4 regions of the Massilia sp. AB1 genome follow, and region 4 is predicted to be linked to each of the others. Evidence: predicted binding sites of a transcription regulator. Region 4 holds the regulator's gene; each other region holds the start of a gene.
The links. The regulator FNR, encoded in region 4, switches genes on or off when oxygen is low (the NO sensors DNR and NnrR bind a similar motif). The targets are predictions, from matches to a motif close to TTGATNNNNATCAA.
Positions count from the first base shown of each region.

Region 1: a site for FNR is predicted at 1,393-1,406, ahead of J8847_RS05970 (universal stress protein). Genes of this name have one in related genera too.
Region 2: a site for FNR is predicted at 1,023-1,036, ahead of J8847_RS17375 (universal stress protein). Genes of this name have one in related genera too.
Region 3: a site for FNR is predicted at 1,364-1,377, ahead of J8847_RS05960 (universal stress protein). Genes of this name have one in related genera too.

Region 1 covers NZ_JAGKSG010000006.1:164,430-166,628, reverse strand. The annotation lists gene J8847_RS05975 (universal stress protein) at 1-833, shown strand, start outside; gene J8847_RS05970 (universal stress protein) at 849-1,340, opposite strand; gene J8847_RS05965 (hypothetical protein) at 1,556-2,116, opposite strand; gene J8847_RS05960 (universal stress protein) at 2,160-2,199, opposite strand, start outside.
Region 2 covers NZ_JAGKSG010000032.1:18,678-20,876, forward strand. The annotation lists gene J8847_RS17370 (alpha/beta hydrolase) at 1-14, opposite strand, end outside; gene J8847_RS17375 (universal stress protein) at 17-865, opposite strand; tRNA gene J8847_RS17380 (tRNA-Leu) at 1,596-1,682, shown strand; gene J8847_RS17385 (PEP-CTERM sorting domain-containing protein) at 1,796-2,199, opposite strand, start outside.
Region 3 covers NZ_JAGKSG010000006.1:162,194-164,392, forward strand. The annotation lists gene J8847_RS05955 (murein L,D-transpeptidase) at 1-1,318, shown strand, start outside; gene J8847_RS05960 (universal stress protein) at 1,440-2,199, shown strand, end outside.
Region 4 covers NZ_JAGKSG010000006.1:9,007-11,205, reverse strand. The annotation lists gene J8847_RS05275 (DMT family transporter) at 1-110, opposite strand, end outside; gene J8847_RS05270 (helix-turn-helix domain-containing protein) at 169-948, opposite strand; gene fnr (fumarate/nitrate reduction transcriptional regulator Fnr) at 930-1,694, opposite strand; gene J8847_RS05260 (cytochrome ubiquinol oxidase subunit I) at 2,000-2,199, shown strand, end outside.

The DNA.
Region 1 (2,199 bases), 160 kb from region 4:
GCTACAAGACCATATTGGTGCATGCCGACTTGTCACGCCATGCGCCCGCACGCATACGGATCGCTGCGCAGCTGGCCAAGGCGCATGGCGCGCACCTGATCGGCCTTGCCGCCACCGGCGTGTCGCGCGACGTATTCCCGCACGGGTATCATGCTGCTCCCGACAGCCTCGAGGCGAGCTATTTCCAGCCCCTGCACGACACGGCGTCCCGCGCGCTCGAGCAGTTCACGACGATTGCCGCCGAGGCCGGGGTGTCGTCGGAAAGCCGCCTGGTGTGCGACCTGGCCAGCGATGCGCTGGCCCACGTGGGTCGCTTCAGCGACCTCGTGGTCGTCAACCAGGACGACCTGGCCGAAGCGCTGACCGATACGATCGGCCGCATCCCCGAATACGTGCTGTTCACCAGCGCGCGCCCGGTGCTGGTCGTGCCCTGCGCACCCGTGGCGCGCCAGCCTGGCGACCATGTCCTGGTCGCCTGGAATGGCAGCAAGGAAGCCTCCGCCGCGCTGCGCGCCGCACTGCCGGTGCTGCAGCGCGCCGTCCGCGTCACCGTCGTGTCCTTCCGCCTTCCTGACGAGAGCAGCCTGGTCGAGGACGACGACGACGCCGGCATCACCGCCTTCCTCGGCCGCCACGGCGTCCAGGCGCAGATGCTGACGATCGGACGCAACATCGATTGCGGGCACAATCTGCTCACGCTGGCGACCCAGGACGGCTACGACCTGGTGGTCATGGGGTGCTACGGCCACACCCAGTTCCGCGAACTCTTCCTGGGAGGAGTGAGCAGGACCTTGCTTCAGAACAGCACAGTGCCGCTGCTCATGGCGCGCTAGGGCGGGCGTCCCAGCCTAGCTGGCCGGCCGGTCGCCGAACTCGGGCTGCGAGGCCTCGCGCGGCACGCGCAGCAGCATCACCGGAACCGTCGAGTTCGCGAGCACGTACTGGGCGACGCTGCCGGCAAACAGCCGGTTCGCGTCGTTGGGCCCATGGGTACCCATCACGATCAGGTCGCAGCCCTGTTCTTCCGCGATCCGGACAATCTCCGGACCCGGCGTCGACGAGAGCGGCGCCGCCGTCTCGCAGCTGACCCCGGCGGCTTGCGCGATGCGCAACACCGTGTCGAGGTGGGACTGGGCGGCCTCGTGCGCGCGCAGAAACTCCGCCTGCGCGTCGGGCATGGCAGCGGACCGCTCCGGCATGGAGAAATGCGGCTGCGCAACCGACACGGCGAACATCCGTCCCGCGCCCGAGCGGGCGAGCAGGGCGGCCATCTGGGCGGCCTGTACCGCGAGGTCGGAGCCGTCTGTTGCCACGCAAACTCGCTCTAGGAACATGATCATCGGCCCTGGAAGAGATGAGTCGTCAGGATTACCAGTCTTGATCTTGTTGTGTTTGACTAGCGTCAAAGAACTGCTAAGTCAGCCCCGCAAAACGGTGTATCGACCGGTCATGACCCATCATCGCCAGCTTCGGCCTGCCGGGATGTTCGGGGCGATCCCCTGTCCGGGGCGACAGAAGGTCCACAAGCACAGCTCCTGTGCAAATGCCGGTATGTTCAGCCGGCGCTCTGCGCCTTGCCCGCGACGACACTCACCTGCGCGAAGCGCAGGTTTTCATAGGTCCTGATGCGCCGCTTCAGCGGCCACCAGTCGTAGAGGAAGATCTGCACCGGGCGCCACATCGCCACCCAGCCGATGATGGTGAGGCTTTCGCGCGCGATCTTCCCGCCATGGCCGGGAGCCAGGCCGGTAATCAGCTCGGCCAGCACCAGGCAGGACGCGACGAAGCCCAGGCCGATCGCGAGGCTGGTCCGCCCCTGGCGCAGCAGTTGCCCGAGCTCGCCGCGCACCAGGCCGATCTTGTAGGTGTAATAGTTATGCACCGCATCCGCGACCATCTCCCCCGCATCCCGGGGCAGTTCCGGATTCTCGACGCGGATCGCCAGCCGCAGGTGGCTGTCGAGCGGCAGCGGCAGCGCCCAGCTCTCGATGAAGGCTTCGCACAGATGATCGAGGTCGCGGTTCAGGAAGGGGGCGGGATCGAGCGAATTGAACAGCTGCGCGAGCTCGCGCACGCGCAGGTCGAGCGTATGGGTAGGGTGCTGGGTGATGTGCATCGCTCAGGTCCGGCCACGCGCCATGCCCGGTGATCCATCCGTCCTAATGCGCCATCCAGAGCGGAATGGTCGAGGTCGCCAAG
Region 2 (2,199 bases), on a different contig from region 4:
GTATCGGGTGGCATCGTCAGTGTGCGATCAGGAGTGGGCTTGTGCTGCGCGCCAGCAGGGCGCGCGTGACGCCGCCGAGCACGAATTCGCGGTAGCGGCTGTGGCCGAAGGCGCCGGTGACCAGCAGGCTGGCGCCGGCGCGGCGCGCCACCGCCATCAGGGCCTCGCCGGCGCTGTCGCGTGTGTGCTCCAGCACCACCTCGACCCTGGCGCCGTGGCGGGCCAGGTGCAGGGCCATGTCGGCCCCCGGTTCCTCGCCATGCAGGTCGCCCATGGTGTCGGGATTGACGAGGGTGAGCTTGACCGACTCGGCCTGCCGCAGCAGCGGCATGGCGGCGGCGATGGCGCGGATCGCCTGCACGCTGCCGTCCCAGCCGACCACGGCGTGGCCGTTCAGCGGCAGGTCGGGCCAGCCGGCCGGCACCACCAGCACGGGCCGGGCGCCGTGCAGGGCGACGTACTCGGGCAAGCCGCGCACCTGGGTCGCCAGCCCGGGAATGGGCGGAGCCTCGGCTTCGCGGCTGACCACGACCAGGTCGGCATAGCGCGACTCGAGCAGCAGCGCGTAGCGGGCGTCGTCCTCGATCATGCGGCTCTCGAAGGACGCGACGCCCAGGCGCTGGATGGCGGTTTCGAATTGCCGCAGGCGCAGCTGGACCGCCTCGCGCACGCCGTTGAAATCGGACTCCGGCATCATCGGCGCGCCCATGGAGCCGGTCAGCAGGGCGTAGTCGAGCCAGGATATCCCGGTCGCGGCGCTGCCCACGAGATGGGCCTCCTGTTCATTGGCGAGCCGGGCGGCGGCGCGCAGCCGGGTCTCCTGCTCCGGGCTGCCGTCGACATGCACCACGATGGTCTTGTACATGCTCGTTCCTTTCAAACGGGTTGGCGGACCCGTGCGGCCTGCTTTCCATACGACCGGCGAGCCGGGTCAGCAAGGGAATCTGGCCGGGCGACCGATGCTTGATTGGATCACCCTGTTGCCAATGTATTCCTTTGCCTGATCTGTGTCAGTAATGCGATTGAGATGGATCAAAGAACTTGTAAAAAAGCGTGGCCGAGTTGGCTTGGCAGCGCGCTGAAGATGTATTTCCCGCGTGGTGTGCGACTAGGCTTACGCAAGGACGCGGCATGGATTACCGAAAAACGGGCTTGTACGGAGGATTTGTATCCCAATCTCTGGTTGCGTACCGGCGCGAGTGGTCGGTTCTCTTTGTGTCTCCATCTCAGCATGGCTGAGGATTCGGCCGCTGCCGGCAGTACGGGCAGCGGCTCTTTTTTTTCGTCCCAGTGGTCTATGCCAGTCAGAGGAAGCGCTTTCCCCCAGTTGCACGCCGCGGCGGGCTGCAGCCGGGCGAATCGGGCCTCCTACCGCGATCCGCCTGGATGCTTGGACACCGTAGCAATGGCATGTAAGTTATTCCGACAGGAACGATGGCCCCGGAGTGGCTGAGCTGTTTCGTCAATCGCGGGCCTAGGCCACTGAACGCGGCCGGGGGCGAACAGGCAGCAGCAGCGGGCGGCTCTCTTGCCGCATGGGCAAAATTGCCAGGATGATCCTGGCAGGGCATGCATGTGCTAGAATGCCGCGCGCTGCCCGGATGGTGAAACTGGTAGACACTGGGGACTTAAAATCCCCCGCCAGGAATGGCGTGCCGGTTCGATTCCGGCTCCGGGCACCACGAATTTTCTCTTCTGTTCACAGCGAACTGCCGCCCTTCACGGCCGCGTTCGCGGGACCTTGCCTGCGGGCGCGCCGCGCGACCGGTGCGGATCGCGCCAGGCATCCAGCGAGTCAGTCTCCGCGCTTCGCATGCACAGGGCGATATTTTCCGCCGCGCCGGATTCCAGCCGTCGCCAACAATCCAAGCCCAAGCAGCGCCAGGGAGGCCGGCTCCGGTACCTGCCGGATGTGGCCGGTCGCCCCGGTGCGGGGAATCTCCGTGGTCCAGCCGGACCCGCCTGGGGCATGCCCTGGTCGCTGTTCGCGTCCTGCACGGTGAAGACGATGCTGTTCGACTCCAACCTGATAGGGTGCTCGCTGTTGTTCGCGTAGATATAGCCGCTCAGGTAGCCGCCCCGATGGAAGCTCAGTTCCATGCCGAGGTCGCCCAAGCCGTGCGCGAAGCCCTCGGTTCTCGGGAAATAGGTCATCGGCGTGTACACGCCGGGAAAGGCGGCGTGCATGGACAGCAGGCC
Region 3 (2,199 bases), 150 kb from region 4:
GCTGGGCGCACTGGAAATGCGCGAGGACTCCGCCGGCGCGACGGCGTTCGAGCGCGACCTTGGCGCCGCAATGGGCCGCTACCTGGCGGACCTGCATGCCGGCCGCACCGCCTCGCCTTATCGTCCCGCGCCGGGCGCCGCGGCCGGTTTCGACCCCGCCTTGCAGCTGCGCCTGGCGCTGGACGCCAAACGCCTGGCGCAGGCGGTCGACCAGGCCGCACCGGCGATCCCCTTGTACGCCAGGGTCAGGACGGCGCTGGCGCAGTACCGGGAACTGGCGCGGCTGTATCCGGAATGGCCATCGCTGCCGCCCGCCGGCCAGGCGGGGGTCGCGGCCGGAAGCGCCTACCCCGGCAGTGCGCTGCTGCGCGAACGCCTGCAGCTGCTGGGAGACCTCGGCGAGGACGACGCTCCCGCCGGCGAGCAGATCTACACGGCCGAGCTGGCGGCCGCGGTCCGGCGTTTCCAGTCGCGCCACGGACTCGTCGAGGACGGCGTGCTGGGCCCGGGCACCCTTGCCGCCCTGTCGGTGCCGCTCACCCACCGCGTCGCCCAGCTCGCGCTGACCCTGGAGCGCCTGCGCTGGATGCCGCCGCCGCCGGACGGCAGGCTGGTGGCGGTCAACCTGCCGGCCTATCGCCTGTGGGCCTTCGACCTCGGCAGCCGTTCCTGGACGGCCCCGCTCGAAATGCGGGTCATCGTCGGCAAGGCGGCCAGGACGCCGACCCCGCTGTTCATCGGTCAGATGCGCTATCTCGAGTTCAACCCTTACTGGAATGTGCCGCGCAGCATAGAGCTCGGCGAAATCATCCCCAAGCTGGCGCGCAATCCGGCCTATCTCGAACAGCACGACATGGAGCTGGTGGGAGCCGGCGGCCAGGTACTGCCGTCCACGGGCGGCGAAGCGCTCGCGCGCCTGCGCGCCGGCACGGCCCGGACCCGGCAGCGCCCGGGGCCGTCGAACGTGCTCGGGGAAGTCAAGTTCGCCATGCCCAACCCGATGAACATCTATCTGCATTCGACCTCCTCGAAGGAGCTGTTCGCCCGCACGCGCCGCGACCTGAGCCACGGCTGCATCCGCGTGGAGCGTCCGGCGGAACTGGCGCAATTCGTGCTCGCCGACCCGGAACAGTGGAGCGCGGAGCGCGTCGCCGACGCGATGCGCCCGGGACCGAGCCGCACGGTCAGGCTGCGCGCGCCGGTGCCGGTGGTCCTGTTCTACGCGACCGCGCTTGCAGACCGCGACGGGCGCGCCTTGTTCGCCGACGACATCTATGGACTGGACCAGCCGCTGATCCGGGCCCTGCGCGCCGATTGAAGACCGCACGGCTTGACCCGCACGGCAAGCGATGCGATCCTAAATTTGATCCACATCAATTACAGCGCGGCGGCGCGCAAAGTACAGTCCAGACATCACTTTCACGACAGAAAGGAAGTCCATGTACAAGACAATTTTGGTTCACGTCGACGAAACCGCCCGCTCGGCGCAACGCACCGAGGTGGCGGCGGCCATGGCGCTGGCCAGCGATGCCCGCCTGATCGGCGTCGCCACGACCGGGGTTCCCGCCTACCTGTTTCCCACCGACGGCATGGTGGCCGCGGGGCCCGTCGACATCGCGCCGCTCGAAGAGGCGCGCGGCCAGGCCGAGCGCTCGCTCGAGCTGTTCGAGGCCGCGGCGCGGCGCGCCGGCGTGGCCTCGGTCGAACGGCGCTGCGTGGACGAGGACGCGGGCATCGCCATCAGCCTGCAGTCGCGCTACAGCGACCTGGTCGTCATCAGCCAGGCCTCCCTGGATGAGTTCCTGCCGCGCCAGCGCAGCGACTTTCCCGACTACGTGGTGCTGAACGCGGTCGGGCCGGTGCTGGTCCTCCCTAGCGCCTGGAGCGGCGCCGTGCCCGGCACGCGGGTGGTGGTGGCGTGGAACGGCAGCAAGGAAGCGGCGAGGGCGATCGCAAGCGCCCTTCCCCTCCTGCGGCAGGCGCGCCAGGTTGACCTGGTCGTGTTCGATCCCGGCAGCACGCGCGGGGCGCACGGGCAGGAACCGGGCGCGGATATGGCCACCTACCTGGCCCAGCATGGCGTGCAGGTCGAAGTCACAGTCACCGGGGCCGGGCGCGACGAGGACCGCGCGCTGCTCGCGTTCGCAGCCGCCAAGGAGGCGGACCTGATCGTCATGGGCGCGTACGGACGCTCGCGCT
Region 4 (2,199 bases):
TGCAGGGGCAGGAAACCGGCGGTGAGCTGGGGCGCGAGAAAGACCAGGCCCCACAGGGCGCCGGCGAGGATGCCCGAGCCGATGCCGAGCGATGTCTGATTGATGACCATGAGAACCTCCTGAGAGCGGAGATTCTCGCCCACCGGGGCGGACGGGTCTTGGCGCCAGCTACTGCGTTTTGTGCTTATCCTCGCGCGCCGCCTTCCGGTAAGCGGCAGGCGTGGTGTCCATCGCAGTGCGCATGGCGCGCGTGAGCACGCTCTGGTCGGAAAATCCGGTCTCGAGGGCGATGTCGGCGATGGATCGGCGCGTCGCCACCAGCAGCGTACAGGCCCGCTCGAGGCGCCGCTGCAACAGCCAGTCGTGGGGACTCATGCCGGTCTCCTGGCGGAACAGGGCGTGGACGCGGCTCGCGCTCAGGGAGCAGGCGCGCGCCATGGCGTCCAGGGTCCAGGGCTGGCCGGGCGCGGCCTCGATGCGCGCCATCAGCGCCGCCAGCCGCGACCTGGGCTGGGGTGTTTCCTGGGACAGGGTGTCGAGCAGCAGCGGCGTCCAGCCTTGCAGCAGCTGCGCCGGGGCGGCGGCGTCGCTCCGGGCCAGGCTCATGAATTCGACCAGCTTGCGGGCGGCGGCGCCGATCGGGGTGAAGGGGCGTTCGAGCAGGCGCTGCCAAGGACCCCGGTGCAGCAGCTCGGGGCCGAGGTCGAGGATGAAGGACTGGTTGCCGGCTTCGCCCCATTGCGTATGCCAGGCGCCGGGCGCGACCACGGCGGCGTGCAGCAGGTCGAGTGTGCGTCCGCGGCCTTCGATTTCCAGGTCGACTTCGCCGGCGACCGGCAGGACGATCTGGGCGAAGCTGTGACGGTCTCCCAGGGGCTGCGGACCGTAGCTGCGCAGGTGCAGGTCGACTGGGAGCTTGCCGTCCACGTTCAGGCCATCGGGCTGCACACGTCGGTGCCGGCTGCGAGCGCCTTCAGCTTGGCGGGATCGAGCAGGGTGACTTCGCGCTTGTCGACCTGCAGCCAGCCCTGCTTTTTGAAACGCGACAACAGGCGGCTGACGCTCTCGATGGTCAGGCCCAGGTAGTTGCCGATGTCTTCGCGCGACATGCGCAGCTGGAAGCTGTTGGGCGAATAGCCGCGCGCCGCGTAGCGGGCCGACAGGTTGACCAGGAAGACCGCGAAGCGCTGCTCGGCGCGCATATTGCCGAGCAGTAGCATGACGTTCTGCTCGCGGGTGATTTCCTGGCTCATGATGCGGTGGAAGTGGCGCAGCAGGGCGGGGACTTCGCCGAACAGCCCTTCCAGGCACGAGAAGGGGATTTCGCAGACCTCGCTGTCTTCCAGCGCCACGGCGTCGCAGTGGTGTGTGCCGCTGATGGCGTCCATGCCGAGCAGCTCGCCGGCCATCTGGAAGCCGGTGATCTGGGCTTCGCCGGCGGCGTTGACCTGGTAGGTCTTGAAGTGGCCGAAGCGCACCGCGTACAGGTTGCGGAAGGGCTCCCCCATCTGATAGAGGCGCTCGTCCTTTTCCAGGCGCCGGCGGCGGCCGATGATCTGGTCGAGGCGGTTGATGTCGGCATCTTCCAGGCCCATCGGCAGGCACAGCTGGTGCATGCTGCAGGCGGAGCAGCTGGCTTTCAGGGCCTGGATGTTCACTGGCTGGTCGGTCTTGAAGGAGACGATCTGGGTCATGGGAAGTCCGGTAGTACGCGTATGGGGAGATTATAGACGGGGCTGTCGCTTGGGCGGCGCGACAAATCGTCCTATGTTGAACTTCAACGTCAACTTGGGTCCCGGCCTTCGCCGGGACGACGGTCTTTAGGCTGCGTGTCGAAATGGTTTCCGCAGTCCGCTCCCCCAGCACGTCGTCCCGGCGAAGGCCGGGACCCAAGTTTGCTCGCACACCACGAATGCATACAAAAATGACATCGCCAACCGTGCGCACCCAATGAGCATGCTAGATTCTCAACACTCAGACACAGCGCGAAGGAACACCCATGTTCGGTCTGTCCGCCCTGGATCTCGCCCGCATCCAGTTCGCCTTCACGATGTCTTTCCACATTCTGTTTCCGGCCATTACCATCGGCATGGCCAGCTACCTGGCCGTGCTCGAACTGTGCTGGCTGCGCACCAAGCGCCAGGTCTACGTCGACCTCTATCACTTCTGGCTGAAGATCTTCGCCGTCACCTTCGGCAT